2 regions of the Sphingomonas arabinosi genome follow, and region 1 is predicted to be linked to the other one. Evidence: riboswitches for the same ligand, from Rfam matches in the RefSeq annotation. Region 1 holds a riboswitch; the other holds the start of a gene.
The links. Region 1 has a riboswitch for cobalamin ahead of U1708_RS07610 (TonB-dependent receptor plug domain-containing protein). Riboswitches for the same ligand answer to the same signal wherever they lie in the genome.

Region 1 (7,688 bases):
GGCGCGACGCGGACGTCGAACACGCGAGCGATCATGTCCGCGGTCATCACCTCGGCGACCGGGCCGAACGCTACGACCCGGCCCTCGGCGATCAGCAGCGCATCGTCGGCCGCGCGCTGTGCCTGGACGAGGTCGTGCAACACGATCGCGACCCCTGCTCCACCCAGCGCATAGCCGCGCAACCTGGCGAGCAGGTCGATCTGGTGCGACGGGTCGAGGCTGGCCAGCGGTTCGTCCGCGAGCAACCAGCGCGGTTCGCCCGCCAGCACGCGAGCCAGCAGAACACGCGCACGTTCGCCACCGGAGAGTTCGCCGACCGGGCGATCGGCGAGATGGGTCGTCTCGGTATCGTGCATCGCGCGGTCGACCGCGGCGCGGTCTTCGGGCGACGGGGCGGCATGTGCGCCGAGGTGCGGCAGGCGGCCCAGCGCGACGACATCGCCGGCGACTATGTTCCAGTGGACCGTCGCGTCCTGCGGTAGATAACCGATCGCGCGCGCGCGCGCGCGCGGATCCATCGTCGCCAGGTCCTGCGTGTCGAGCCGGACGCTGCCGGTGCTGCGGTCGACGAGCGCGGCGGCGGCCTTGACGAGCGTGCTCTTGCCGGCGCCGTTGGGGCCGAGGATCGCGGTGACGCGGCCCGGGCGGAGATGCGCGGACACGTCGCTGAGGACGGTCCGCTTGCCGAGCTTCACGCTCAGCGCGTCGATGATCAGATCCATGCGCGACCTCGTTCCCTGACCAGCAACCCGAGGAAGAACGGCGCGCCGATCATCGCCATCGCGACACCGAGCCGGACTTCGCCTGCACCGGGCGCGAGCCGGACCAGGCTGTCCGCCGCCAGCACCAGCGCCGCTCCACCGAGTGCGGAGGGCAACAACAACGCGCTCGGGCGGTGGCCGAAGATCGGTCGCAGCAGATGCGGGACGACGAGACCGACGAAGCCGATCACGCCGGTCACCGCGACCCCGGCACCGACGACGAGCCCTGTGCCCAGCACCACCAACAACCGGACGCGCCCCATCCGTATGCCGAGCGACCGCGCAGCGGCCTCACCCAGCGCCAGCGCATCGAGCGATCGACCGGTGAGCAACAGCAACACCGCGCCGACCACCATCGGCGGCAGCGCGAGCGTCACGTCGTCCCAGCCACGATCGGTCAGCGCGCCCATGATCCAGTCGATCACCTCCGCGACCGCATAGGGGTTCGGCGCGATCGAGATCAGGAACGCGGTCATCGCGCCGGCGAGACTCGACAGCACCGTGCCCGCGAGGATGAAGGTGATCGCGCTCGGCGACCGCCATGTCAGCGCGGCGAGCAACGCGACCGCGCCGCCTGCACCCAGCATCGCGGCTGCGAAGATCGCGGGGCCGGAGCCCAACCCGAAGACGATCGCCGCGACCGCTGCTAGCGCTGCGACCGATGACACGCCGACAACTGCGGGATCGGCGAGCGGGTTGCGGAGATAGCCCTGCAACACCGCTCCCGAAAGGCCGAGCGTGGCGCCGAGCGCAAGCCCCAGCACTGCACGCGGCAGGCGCAATTCGAGGATGATCCACCAGCGCGGGTCGCTCGAGAACCAGGCGTCGAGCGGTACCCAGACTTTCCCGCAGCCGAGCGAGAGGGCGAACAGGAGGACGACCAGCAGGCCGAGGGCGATGAGTTTGACCGTGCGGGTCATCACAGGTCCACCGCAAGCATACCGAATACCGCCGCCACCCCGGCGAAGGCCGGGGCCCAATTGGAGGACGATCGTGACGGCGCGCAGCACTCCTTTATGTCCGCCATTCCAATTGGGCCCCGGCCTCCGCCGGGGTGGTGTATGTGAGGTATCACAGCCCCGCCCTTATCGCGGCGAGGCGCTCGAGAGCATGCGGGATCGTAGGCCCGCCGCAATTAATCAGCACGCGCGGAAAAACCGCTTGCGGCGTGCGCGGCAGCAGACGGCGGCGCAGCGCGGTACCGCGGCCGACGCGTTCCGGGGCGATCACGATGGCGGGTGGCTGAGTCACGATCGTCTCGGCGGACAGCGTGCCGGTATGCGTCAGGCCATAGCTCGCGGCGGCATTACGGAAGCCGACGCGGGTCATCATCTCGTTCAGCAACGTGCTCCCTCCGGTCGCCAGATCGCCGCTGATATAGAGCAAAGCGCTCGGCGAGGGTCCAGTCGTGCGGCTCCAGCGCGTCACTGCACGATCGATCTCGGCATTGATCCGCGCGCCGCCCATCGGCGCTCCGGCGGCCTCGGCGATCTGCGTGACCTGCGCCTGGCTCTCGGCGATCGAGTCCGGGATGCCGACCAAGAGCGTCTTCAGACCGGCCCGCGCATACGCCGCCTGGGTCGCGGGCGGCGTATAGGTGCTGGCAATGACCAGATCGGGGTGCAGCGCGATCACTTCCTCCGCGGTCCCGGCGATCCCGCGAAACCGCCGCGCGACCGCGATCGGGATCGAGGTCGCGGAGGGGTCCTGCGAATAATGGCTGATCGCGGCAATCCGCGCGGGCGGCAGGATACGGATCAGCACCGCGTCCACGCACGGATTGGTCGAGACGATCCCCCCGCCGCCGCCCGATACTGGGGACTGTGCACAGCCCCCGAGCAGGAGCGCAAGTAGGATCGCCCCGTGCCTCACTTCAAGCGCAACCGCACGCCGCCATAGGCCGCGCGGCCGTAATTGCCGTAGCCCGCGATCGTCTCGTACCGCGTGTCGGTCAGGTTATCGACGCGGCCATAGACCGCGAACCGCTCGCCGATAGGCAGTTCCGCACGCACGCCGGCCAGCGCATAGCCGTCGAGGCGCGCGGTGTTGCCGACGTCATCGAAGCTGTCGCCGACCATCGTCACGGTGCCACCGACCGACAGCCCGAACGCGAACCTATAATTGGCGTCGACACTCGCGGTCTGCTTGGGACGGCGCGCGAGGTCGTTGCCGAAATCGTCGCCGACCGAGCGGTTCTCGGTGTCGATATAGCTGTAGTTCGCGGTCAGCGTCAGCGCATCGACCGGACGCAGCGCGAGCGTGAATTCGACGCCATCCGCTTCAGCACGGGCGACGTTGTCGTAGACGCCGAACGGACGGTTGGCGCAGATCGAACCGGGCGTCGTCAGCTCGGTCGGGCTGCAATCCCGGAAGTCGATCTGGTTGCGCGTGCGGCGATTGAAATACGTTACTCCGACGCGGGCCCGGTTGCCGAGGAAGGCTTGCTCGATGCCGACGTCGAAGTTGCGCGCGGTCTCCGGATCGAGGTCGCGGTTTCCGTAGTCGGAGAAGAGCTGGTACAAGGTCGGTGCCTTGAAGCCTTCGCCGTAGCTTGCCCGAACGGTGATGCCGGTGCGCAATGCCAGCGCGGCGTTCGCGCCGAACGTCGTGTGGCTGCCGAAATCGTCGTGATCGTCGTTGCGGACGCCGCCGGTAATCGTGAGGATGTCGAGCGGCTTGACGATCAGCTGGCCATACACGCTGGTGATCCCGGTATCCGCGAAGGTGAAGCCGTCGTTGAAACGGCTGTCTTCGCGCTCGACGCCAGCGACGATGCGGACTTGATCGAGCGGACGGAAATCGCCTTGATATTCATAGCGTTCGCTGCGGCCGCGACCGATGAACGACGGATCGTTGCCAAAGCTCGGGTCGTAATTATCGCGATTGATATCGGCGATCGTGAACGCCACGCGGTTGTTGAACCGACCATCGGCGAGGTTCGCGTGCAGCCCAGCATAACCGTACGCCTCGCGCGTTTTCGAATATTCGGGGGTGTCGGCGAACACGTAATCGGGTGCCGGGAAGCCATCGATCTCGACGCGGCTGTCGGCGAAATAGCCACGCAGGTCGAGGCCGATGCCCGGCGCGAACTCGATGCCCACGCGCCCGGTCGCGCCATATTGGCGATAGCCGTCGCGCTCGGTGCCGCTGGCCGCCGACGAGATACCATCGGTCTTCAAATACCCGCCGGTCAGCGATCCCGATACCGGCCCGGTCTTGCCCGACACGCCCGCGCTCGCGAACACGCTGTCGGCATAGCCGTATTCGGCGTTGGCGCGGGCCTGCACGCCTTCGGTCGGCGCGGCGGTGATGATGTTGACGACGCCGCCGATCGCCTGGCTACCCCACGGCACCGAGTTCGGGCCGCGCAACACCTCGATCCGCTCGACCGAGCTGGACAGCAGGTTGCCGAAGTTGAAGCCACCGCCGGTCGACGAGGGATCGTTGACGCGGACGCCATCGATCACGACCAAGGTCTGGTCCGCCTCGGCGCCGCGGATGCGGACGCTGGTCAGCGCGCCGACAGTGCCGTTGCGCGTAACGGTGACGCCGGGCGTGGTCGCGAGCAGGTCGGATACGACGGTCGTCTGCCGGCGCTCGATTTCGGCGCGGTCGATGACGGTTACCGCCTGGCCGATCTCGCTCAGCGGTTGCGCGGCGCGGGTCGCGGTGACGATGACTTCGGGGGCGTCGCTATCGGAAATGGTCTGGGAATGAGCAGGCGCGGCGATCGTCGCGGCGCTCAGCAGAAGGAAGAATTTCGTCATGGGGCACGTCCTGGCAGAACCGCCCGCGACCATTCGCGGGAGCGGCAGACGTCTCTCGCTCGAGGAAACCCGGCTGGACCGGAGCACTCGTCCGCGCCGGACACCCGCCCGCGCAGTGGATCGACTGTGAGAGGCAGGTCTCCTGGCTTCCGGGTCACCGCGCCCACCCCGCCTTCCCAGGTCGAAACCCAGTGGCATATCGGGGTGGCCGCTATCCGGTCACAGTTGCGGGTACAGCGCCGGTCTTGCGGACATATCCGCGCACCGACTTCCCTTTTGATCCCGTCGCCGGGAACCCTTCACGGTGGTGGCATTAGTCGCAGCGTATGCACGGGTCAACGCGGAGCCTACTCATCCTCCCCCGCCTGAGGGCGGGTAGCGCTGGGTCAGCAGGTTCACGGTCCATCGCACCACCCCGGCGAAGGCCGGGGCCCGATTGGGGGACGTCGATAACGGAGCGCCGTGGCTCGTTATTGCCACCTTTCCAATTGGGCCCCGGCCTTCGCCGGGGTGGTGGGTCTTACCTGACACCTGTGCCTGCCCACATCGTCCTCCCCCACGGGAAAGTATCAGCGCCCCCCGTAGCGCAACCCCACCCAGATCGTCCGCGGCGTCGCGCGCTCGACGATGTTCGCGCCGCTGATGCCAGCCTCGACGCGCTCGTTCAGGAAATTCTCCGCCCGGAACTCCGCAACCAGCGACCGCATGATCGGCAAAGCCGCATACGCATCCAGCGTGGTCGCAGGATCGAGCACCCGCGTATTCTGGTCGTCGTCGAACTGGCGCGCGATATGCCGCACGGTCAGCGATACCGCCGCCGCATCGCGCCGCCAGTCGACCGTTCCCGACACCTGATCGCGCGGCGTCTGCGCCGGTCGCAAGCCATTCAACGCAGCGGTGATCCCGGACCCTTCGACCGTCGAGTTCGTATGCGACCACGACGCCTGCACGCCGACCGGACCGGGCCGATATGACGCATCCAGCTCGAACCCATGCGCGCGGATCGCGTCGAGGTTCTGGCGAACGCGGTAGGTTGCTACCCCCGGCAACACCTGTACCGGATTGGTCGTCGTGACGTTCGCCACGGCATCCTTCAACCGGTTGTAGAAATACGTCGCGGCGATGCTCACCCCCGGCGCAGGCGTCAGCGTCACCCCGCCCTCGACGCCGGCCAGCCGCTCCGGCGACAGGAGCGCATTCGCTGCGGTCGCATCGTTGCCGACCCGGAACGGCCGATACAGCTCATTGAGCGTCGGCAACCGCCACCCGCGATACCCGGCAACCCGTAGCGTAATCGCCTCGACCGGCTGGTACGCCACGCCCGCCCGCCCGGTGGTCTCGCTACCGTCGCGATCGGCATACCGAAGGTCGGTCAACGCGGCGCCGCCCACGAGCGGCCGTTCGGACAGATAGCCGCCATCGATCGACCACCAATCGACCCGTCCGCCAAGGCTGAACGTGAAGTCGCCCGCCACCAGGCTTCCATCCGCGAACACGCCCGTCGTCGTCGTGCTCCCCCCAGCCTCGCGCCGCCGCGTCGGCGCCGCGTTGACAAAGGTATAAAGCTCCTGCGTCTTGCCGCTGACATCGCGAACATCCGCTCCGAGCCGAAGCGTAATGCTCTCGCCCAGCGGCGGCAGGACCTCGATCCGCCCGCCGAGCCCGGTCGCCGGCGTATTATATTGGTCGAGTGACTGGATCGCGGTCGTTCGCGCGGCATTGATGCTGTTGAAGCTGCTCGCAAACGCCCGCGTCTGCAGATACGCCAGCGCTGAATACCCCCAGCGCCCGCGCCCGATCAGCCGGACGCTCGCATCCGCCCCCTCGCTCTTGTTGTCGGTGAAGTCGCTCCCCCGGTCGCGGCGATCGGTGAACGCGCTCGCATTCATCTGCAATTCGGTCTTCGCGTCGATCCCGACCACGGTCCGCAGCGCCCCCGACGCCTGCTCATATGGCGCCGGACGATCGACGATCCCGCGGCTCTCCTCGACCGTCGGGGTGAAGCCATCACCGCGCGCGTAAGCTCCGGACAAGGTCGCAAACCCCGATCCCCGCACCAGCGCCGCAGAACCCTGCGCATCGACCGAATCGCGGCTGCCATACGCAACGCTGCCCTGGAACGGTGCCGCCTGATCCGGCGTCGCACTCTCCAGCTCGACAGTCCCGGCCAGAGCCCCCGGCCCCTGATACCCGCTCCCGCCGCCACGCGTCACACGGATACGCCCGAGCCGCCCCGTCGCATACGCCGGGAACGCGACCCACCCTCCGAACGGATCCGCCTGCGGTACGCCGTCGAAGATCAACAACGCCCGGCTCGACGCATTGCCGCCGATCCCGCGCAACGAAATCCCCTGGCTGGTCGGGTTGGCACTGCGCGAATCCGACCGGCGGAATTGCTGGAGCCCCGCGACGTCGGCCAGCACGCTCTCCAGCCGGTTGCTTGCGTTCGCCTGGATCCGATCGCGGTCGATCGTGACGATGTCGTACGCGCGATCACCGGGCGCATCGGCAAGCCCGCGCCCGGTAACGACGATGTCAGCCGATTGGTCGGCAGGCGTCGCGGTCGTCTGCGCGACCGCGCTACCAGACGAAATCAACACGAAGGCGAGCGTAGAGATTGAGATACGGATCATCGCCGCGGCATGGCAGCTTTTCCGCTCGCCCGGAATACGCCTCCGACGTCAGGCAGCCCCAAGTTTCGCGGCGTTTCGCGCAATTGCCGCCGCGCCCGCGAGAACCGCCGCATCCTCGACGAACCCGGTCGGTGTCTGGCCGTATTTCGACATTGCCGCCATCCGCGCACGCCACCCGGGATAGGATGCCGCCACCGCAGTCAGTCCGCCGACCGCCGCACCCAACCACCGCTGCCGCCGCGGGACGAGTGACGCGCCCGCGATCGCAGAGGTGACGAACCGCGCGGCAAGACCGATCGCGACGATCCGGTCGGGCGCCGTCTTCTGCTTGTCCCCCGCCATCTCGCCGATCGCGAGCGCCAGCGCGCCCGCTGCGACTACGGGATGCGACAGCAGCTTGGGCGCACCGTTGTCGATGGGCAGTTCGTCGCGAGCGGCGGCGATGGCGACGGCGGCGAGCGGCGTCATTGCACGCTGGCCTCCGACGAGGCCCATCAGGAAGGATGCGAGCATGATGATCTCCGAAA
Region 2 (7,688 bases), on a different contig from region 1:
CCTGGACGAGCAGGCGCATCGGTTTGCCGGTGACCGCCGCGTAACCCTTCACGCGGAGGATGTCGGCACTGCGGGCGAGCGCCTCGATCTTCGCGGTCAGGTCGGCGGGGTCGGCGATTTCCCCGAGCTCGACGACGACGCTGTCGAAATCGTCATGCTCGTGGTCGTCCTCGCCGTCGTGGTGCGAGGGGCGGCTGGCGATGTCGTCTTCGGCTGCGGCGTTGAGACCGAGGATCACGCGCGGATCGATGATGCCGTCGGTCAGGTCGATGACCGGGAGCGGCCGTGCGGACTCTGCGGCGATCACCGCGCGCGCCTTGGCGACGCCCTCGGGGCCGGCGAGGTCGACCTTGGTCAGGAGTACGAGATCTGCGCAGGCGAGCTGGTCCTCGAACACTTCCGAAAGCGGCGTCTCGTGGTCGACGCTGGGGTCGGCGGCGCGCTGGGCGTCGAGCGCGGCCACGTCGGGGGCGAAGCGACCGGCGGCCACCGCTTCGGCATCGGCGAGTGCGATGACGCCGTCGACGGTGATGCGCGAGCGGATCGCGGGCCAGTCGAATGCCTTGAGCAGCGGCTTGGGCAGCGCTAGGCCGGAGGTCTCGATCAGGATGTGATCGGGGCGCGGGTCGAGTGCAAGCAGCGTTTCGACGGTCGGGATGAAGTCGTCGGCGACGGTGCAGCAGATGCAGCCATTAGCCAGCTCGACGACGTTTTCGGCGGGGCAATCGGGGATCGCGCAGCCCTTGAGAATGTCGCCGTCGATGCCGAGCGTGCCGAATTCGTTGACGACGACCGCGAGGCGGCGGCCGTTCGCGTTGCGGATCAGGTGGCTGATGAGCGTCGTCTTGCCGGCACCGAGAAAGCCGGTGACGATGGTGACGGGGACCTTGGCCAGATTGTGGGAAAGATCGGGCATTGGTATTCTCCTGCAAGCACACGCGCGCACGACCGGACGGCCGCACGCGTTCGTCGCTCAGACGGAGTACCGTGCCGCGACCATCCCCTGGATCGTAGCAAGAGCGACCATTGCGCTGGCAGGTCTCCTGGCTCGCGGGTCGAGGCTCGACGTACGCCTTCCCAGGTTTCCCCAGTGGCTGCCCTCCGCAACGAAGGGCGTGTGCGTCTCGCTCACCGCTTACAGTTGCAGGGACAGCCGCGGCATTGGGAGGATATCCTCCCGCACCGCATTCCCATTCAAGCCCTTCCGGGCACCGGCGCGATCTGTGAGGTTCGGTGAAACCGAGCCTCGACGATGGGGTTAGAGGAATTCCGGGGGCGTGCCAATGCACTCCACCTCCGTCATCCTGACGAAAGTCAGGACCCAGAGCCACGCACGATTCGGTGCTTGGCTCTGGGTCCCGGGTCGAGCCCGGGATGACGAAGGAGCCTATTACCCGTGTCTCACTTCGATCTCGTCGAAGCGTTTCCAGCGGTAGATCGCGAAGCTCAGGACCCAGCAGAGGACGAACAGGCCGATGATCGCGAAGCCGAGGCCGTTGAAGTTCTCGCCGAGCGCGGCTGCCAGATCCCAGATGCCACCGGTCAGGCCGAGCTTTGCGCCGAGCAGCGCCAGCATCTCGATGCCGCCGATCGCGATCGCGACGATCGCGGAGATCAGCGTGATAGTGATGTTGTAATAGAGCTTGCGGATCGGCTTCACGAACGCCCATTCGTACGCGCCGAGCATGACGACGCCGTCCGCTGTGTCGACCAACGCCATGCCGGTCGCGAACAGCACGGGGAGGACGAGCACGGTGCCGATCGAGAGACCGTCGGCGGCCTGGCTCGCGGAAAGGCCGAGGATCGCGACCTCCGTGGCGGTGTCGAAGCCGAGGCCGAACAGGAAGCCGAGCGGGGCCATATGCCAGCTTCGGGTCACCAGCCGGAACATCGGGCGAAACAGCCGCGCGAGCAGGCCGCGACTGCCGAGCAGCAGGTCGAGATCCTCCTCGACATAGGTGCCGCCGCCGCGGACGTGGCCGAAGGTGCGCCAGACCGAGCGCAGGATGATCAGGTTCATGGCGGCGATGGTGAACAGGAACAGCGCGGAGATCATCGTCGCGACCACGCCGCCGACCTGCTTGAACGCCTCGAACTGCGACAGCGCGCTGGCGGTCAGCGCGATCGCGACGGCGGCGATCAGCACGATCCCGGAATGGCCGATCGCGAACCAGAAGCCGACGGCGATCGGGCGCTGGCCGTCCTGCATGAGTTTCCGCGTGACGTTGTCGATCGCGGCGATGTGGTCCGCATCGACTGCGTGGCGCAGGCCCAATCCCCAAGCCAGCAAGGCCGTGCCGAGCATGAGCGGTTGCGCGTGGAACAGCGAGAATGCCCAGCCCCAGGCGGCGATATTGGCCGCGACCAGGCCTGCGAACAGCCAGCCGACGCGCTTGCGGGTCGAAACCCGCGCCGATCTCTCGAGTGTTGAAGTCGTCATGCACAAACCCCGCAGCGTCCGACGAGGACCGGGGCCTGCCGCGAACGGCCGGGACATACGACGACCGGACGCCATGAGCGGCCGACGCACGACGCCGATGCGGCCCCCGCCACATGGTCGTCGCTCAGCCAGTGTCACGCAGGCGGCGTTCACCGTGCCTCGGCCACCCCCTGGACCGGGACAAGAGCGACCAGACGCCGGCAGGTCTCCTGGCTCGCGGGTCGTTGCTCGATGCACGCCTTCCCAGGCTTTGCGGCCCAGTGGCTGCCCTCGCGCAGAGGGCTCGTGCGTCTCGCTCGCCGCTTACAGTTGCAGGGACAGCCGCGGCATAGGACGGCGAACCGTCCGCACCGCATTCCCAATCAAGCCCTTCCGGGCACCGACGCGATCACGGGAAACGGCTGGAAGCCGCATCCCGCGCGATCGGTACCCTGCTTTCGCCCATGTGCCAACGGGCGTGCCAACGGGCGTGCTATTTCGCGAGGCCGAGCTGTTGCAGCATGAACGCCTGCCATTCCGAATTCTGGCGATAGCGCTCGAACCGGCCGGACTTGCCGCCATGCCCCGCCTCCATGTTGACGCGGAACAGCAGCGGGTTGGTGTCGGTCTTCAGTTCGCGCAACTTGGCAACCCATTTGGTCGGCTCGTAATATTGCACCTGGCTGTCCCATAGCCCGGTGCCGACGTAGAGCGCCGGATACGCCCTGGCTTTGACGTTGTCGTACGGCGAATAGCTCAGCATGTAGTCGTACGACGCCTTCTGCGCGGGGTTACCCCATTCGTCGTACTCGAATGTCGTCAGCGGGATCGACGCGTCGAGCATCGTTGTCACGACATCGACGAACGGCACCTGCGCGATGATCAGCTTGTAATCCTGCGGCGCCATGTTCGCGACGCCGCCCATCAGCAATCCGCCCGCGCTGCCGCCCATCGCCGCGACGCGGTCCCTCGCGGCGTATTTCTGCGCGACGAGATACCGCGTGACGTCGATAAAGTCGGTGAAGCTGTTCTTCTTGTTGAGCAGATGGCCGTCGTCATACCAGCCGCGCCCCATCTCCTGCCCGCCACGGATATGCGCGATCGCGTAGACCACGCCGCGATCGAGCAGGCCTATGCGGCCCGGGTCGACGGCGGGGTCGCTCGAGATGCCGTAGCTGCCATAGGCGTATTGGAAGAGCGGTGCGGTGCCGTCGCGCTTGGTGCCCTTGGCATAGACCAGCGATACGGGGATCCGCGTACCGTCTCGCGCGGGTGCCCAGACGCGTTCGGTGACGTATTTTGCGGGGTCGTAGCCCGGCACCGGCGCGACCTTCAGCACGCGGCGCTCGCCGGTTTTCGCGTTAACCTCGTAGGTCGTCGTCGGCGTCACGAGCGAGCCATAGGTGTAGCGGACCCACGGTGTTACGATTTCCTCGTTGACGTCGAGCGACATGCGATAGGCGCGCTCGTCGGCGGTCACCGCGGTCGACTTGCCCGCATCGTTGAGCACGCGGATCATGCGGTTGCCGCCCTCGCGCTGGTCGATCGCGACGAAACCGTCGAACGGCTTGAAGCCCTCGATGAAGACGGTGTCGCTGGCGGGCGTGAGGTCGCGCCATGCCGTCGTTCCCTTGGCTAAGTCGGCATCGGCGACGGTGACGAGCTTGTAGTTCTTCGCGTCCTTGTTGGTGCGGATGATCCAGCGGTTGCCGATGTGGTCCGCGCCGTAGCGGAACTCGCGCGCCCTTGGCGCTACGATCGTGAAGCTGGTCGGCGCGGCGGCGGGGGCGCAGCGTTGCTCGTCGCTGACCGTGCTGCCGACGCCGATGCAGATAAACTTGTCGTCGGACGTGCGCGAGACCTCCATCGAATAAGTATCGTCCTTCTCCTCGTACAACAGCCGATCGCTGGCGACGGGGGTGCCGAGGACGTGTGCCTTCACGCGGTAGCCCCGGAGCGTGACCGGGTCCTTCTCGACATAGAGGATGGTCTTGTTGTCGTCGGCCCAGACGACGTTCGGCTCGATGTTCGAGAGCGTGTCGGCGATCGTCGCGCCGGTCGTAAGGTCCTTCACCTTGAGGACATATTGGCGGCGGCCGACGGTATCTTCGGCCCAGGCGACGCGGGCGTTGTCGGCGCTTACCGCCCAGTCGCTGAGCGCGAAGAAGCTGTGACCTTTCGCCATCGCCGGCTCGTCGAACAGCGTTTCGGCAGGCGCGGTGCGGCTGCCCTTGCGGCGCTCGAGGATCGGGTAGTCGGCACCGGTCTGGAACCGCGAACCGTAATAATAGCCGTTCTTCGCATACGGGACCGAGCTGTCGTCCTGCTTGATGTGCGCGACGGTCTCCTCGTAGAGCTTGGCCTGAAGCGGCTTCAGCGCGGCGAGTTGCGCATCGGCATACGCGTTCTCCGCGGCGAGATAGGCGAGCATCTCCGGGTTCTTCCGCGTGTCGTCGCGCAGCCAGTAATAATCGTCCTCGCGCGCGCCGTTGGGCGAGGTCACCTGGAACGGCTTCTTCGCCACGCGCGGCGGCTGGACCTGCGCCACCGCCGCCGTCGAGACCAGCGCCACGCCGGCCAGCATCATGTGCCGTATCGTCATTGTGCTGCTCCCTGCGCCGGTGCCGTCGCTAGCGCCGGCTTCCGATATCGATCGAACCAGGCGATGATCGCCGATGCCTTCGCTGCGGATTGCGACGGTCTTGCGGCAAGGCCACCGTGGCTCGCGCCCGGCACCTTCACCAGCGCGGTCGGCACGCCGCGGATCTGGAGCGCCGCGTAATATTGCTCGGATTCGCTCACCGGCGTCCGGTAATCGTCGCCCCCGACCACCACCAGCGTCGGCGTCTTGACGTTGCCGACGATACTCAGCGGCGAGCGGTTCCAATAGCTCATCGGATCCTCCCACGGCAGCTTGGTGAACCAGTAGCGCGAGGTGAACAGCGTGTTGTCCATCGTCAGCGCCTCGCTGATCCAGTTGATCACCGGCTTCTGCGTCGCCGCGGCCTTGAACCGGTCGGTCTTGCCGACGATCCACGCGGTCAGCAGCCCCCCGCCCGAGCCGCCGGTCACGAACAGATTGTCGGGATCGGCCGTGCCCTCCGCGATCGCCGCGTCGACCGAGGCGATCAGGTCGTCGTAATCCGCGGCCGGATAGGTCTTGTCGATCAGGTTCGCGAACTCGGCGCCATAGGAGGTCGAGCCGCGCGGGTTGGTCCACAGCACCGCGTAGCCGGCTGCGGCGTAAAGCTGCATGTCGGTCGCGAAACCGGGTCCGTACGCGGCGTTCGGCCCACCGTGGATTTCGAGGATCAGCGGCACGCGCTGCCCCGCTACGCGTCCCGGCGGGGTAGCGAGCCATGCGTCGATCGGCCGACCGTCGGGCGCGGTCACGGCGATCTTGCGCACCGAAGCGAGCGCCTTCGATCCGGTCAGCACCGCGTTGAGTGTCGTCAGCCGGCGCGGCTTGCCGCCCGCCAGCACCCAGACGTCGGCAGGTGCGCTCGCATCGCCACCGGTATAGGCGATCGTCCCGCCCTTCGAGACCGAGAACTCGCCGCCGGTATAGGGCCGGTCGAGCCCGCCGCCCGCGACATTGTCGATCAGCGGCGTGACGCGGCCGTCGACACCGACGCGGGCAACGCGGCGCTGGCCGTGATCGTCATAGCTCGCATACAGGCTGCGGCCGTCGGCGGCCCACACCGCATCGTCGATCGCGCGGTCGAGCGTGGCGGTGAGCGAGCGCGGCGAGGCGGCGTCGCGGTCGCCGACATAGAGTTGCGTGTTCTCGTAGCTACGGCGCTTGTCGTCGAAGCCGAGCCACGCGATCTTCGAGCCGTCCGGCGACACGCGCGGCTGCGCATCGGGACCGTCGCGCGTCGTCAACGTCCGCATCGTGCCGCTCATCGCATCGACCGCAATCACGTCGGAGTTCATAACCTGGCGATCGGCGGCGGGCCCGCGGATCGCCGCGAACACGATGCTGCGGCCATCGGGTGTCCACGACAACGGGCCGCCGTCGTCGAACTTGCCGTAGGTAAGCTGCCGAGCCGCCCCGCCGTCCGCGCCGACCACGAACAGATGGTCGTAGCCCGGCTTTACGTAGCCCGGCCCGTCGTTGCGGTAGTTGACGCGGTCGATGATCGTCAGCGGCTCGGCCCATTTCGCGCCCTCGGGCTTGGGCGGCTGCGTGCCGAGCTTGGTCCCCTCGCCCGCCACCGTCGCGATATACGCAAGCTTCGTGCCGTCCGGCGACCAGGCGAGTGCCTGCGGATCGCCCGGAAAACTTGTCACGCGCGCGCTCTGCGCACCGCCGATCCAGCGGACGAACAGCTGCGATCCTTCGCCGTCGCGCGCGGCATAGGCGATCCTTGCCCCGTCGGGCGACCAGCGCGGGCTGCTGCCGTCGGTGGCGAACGGGGTCTGGCGACCACTCGCGACGTCGATCAGCCAGAGCGACGACTGCATCCTGTCGGTCATTACGTCACCGGTGCGGCGGACATAGACGATCGTCTTGCCGTCCGGACTGATCTGCGGGTCCGCCGCGATCGTCAGGCCGAACAGGTCGCTGCCGGTGAAGCTGCGGGTCGGACCGTCCGGTAGTGGCGCGATCGGCTGCTGCTGGGCAAAGGCCGGCGTCGCCGCGAGCAAGAGTAGAGCTAGGGTCAAGCGCAACGAACGGCTCCTTCGAATGAACCGCGCGAGGATGACGGATTGTTACGGGGAAGCAAGCGGTACGAACGTGACGGGCAGGCCATCCTTCGGGCGTGGGATCGGGAACACCTGCCAAGCATCCCCGCTGCCGGCCGCCGCCTCGATCCGGTAGCGTTTGAGCAGGTGCGCGATCAGCAGTCGCATCTGCATCGTCGCGAAATGCAGCCCGATGCACATGTGCGCGCCGCCGCCAAACGGGACCCAGGCGAACCGATGGCGACCCTTCGATGCCTCTGGCGTGAAGCGGAGCGGGTCGAAGCGGTCGGGATCGGGCCAGTGCTCGGCCATACGGTGCGTGTAGGTGATACCGACGCCGACGTTCGTGCCTGCCGGGATATCATACCCGCCGAAACTGAAATCTTTCAGCGCGCGCCGGGGGATCGACGGGACGGGTGGCATCATCCGAAGCGATTCCTTGAACGCATATTCGGTAAGGATCAGGCGATCGAGCTGCTCGGTGAGCGGCATGGCCGGGTCGAGCGCGGCGACTTCCTCGCGCAGCCGCTCCTGCCACTCGGGGTTGCGCGCGAGCAGCATGACCAGGCTGGTCGCAGAG

Region 2: it holds a riboswitch for cobalamin, as region 1 does, so the genes downstream of both, U1708_RS04090 (HoxN/HupN/NixA family nickel/cobalt transporter) here and U1708_RS07610 (TonB-dependent receptor plug domain-containing protein) in region 1, are expected to answer to the same signal.

The regions. Positions count from the first base shown of each region.
Region 1 covers NZ_JAXOJN010000003.1:429,809-437,496, forward strand. The annotation lists gene U1708_RS07595 (ABC transporter ATP-binding protein) at 1-722, opposite strand, end outside; gene U1708_RS07600 (FecCD family ABC transporter permease) at 713-1,681, opposite strand; gene U1708_RS07605 (ABC transporter substrate-binding protein) at 1,833-2,633, opposite strand; gene U1708_RS07610 (TonB-dependent receptor plug domain-containing protein) at 2,630-4,528, opposite strand; cobalamin riboswitch at 4,644-4,843, opposite strand; gene U1708_RS07615 (TonB-dependent receptor) at 5,098-7,161, opposite strand; gene U1708_RS07620 (DUF4126 family protein) at 7,210-7,674, opposite strand.
Region 2 covers NZ_JAXOJN010000002.1:245,056-252,743, forward strand. The annotation lists gene cobW (cobalamin biosynthesis protein CobW) at 1-916, opposite strand, end outside; cobalamin riboswitch at 1,017-1,231, opposite strand; gene U1708_RS04090 (HoxN/HupN/NixA family nickel/cobalt transporter) at 1,391-2,440, opposite strand; cobalamin riboswitch at 2,623-2,839, opposite strand; gene U1708_RS04095 (S9 family peptidase) at 2,913-5,021, opposite strand; gene U1708_RS04100 (prolyl oligopeptidase family serine peptidase) at 5,018-7,093, opposite strand; gene U1708_RS04105 (cytochrome P450) at 7,136-7,688, opposite strand, start outside.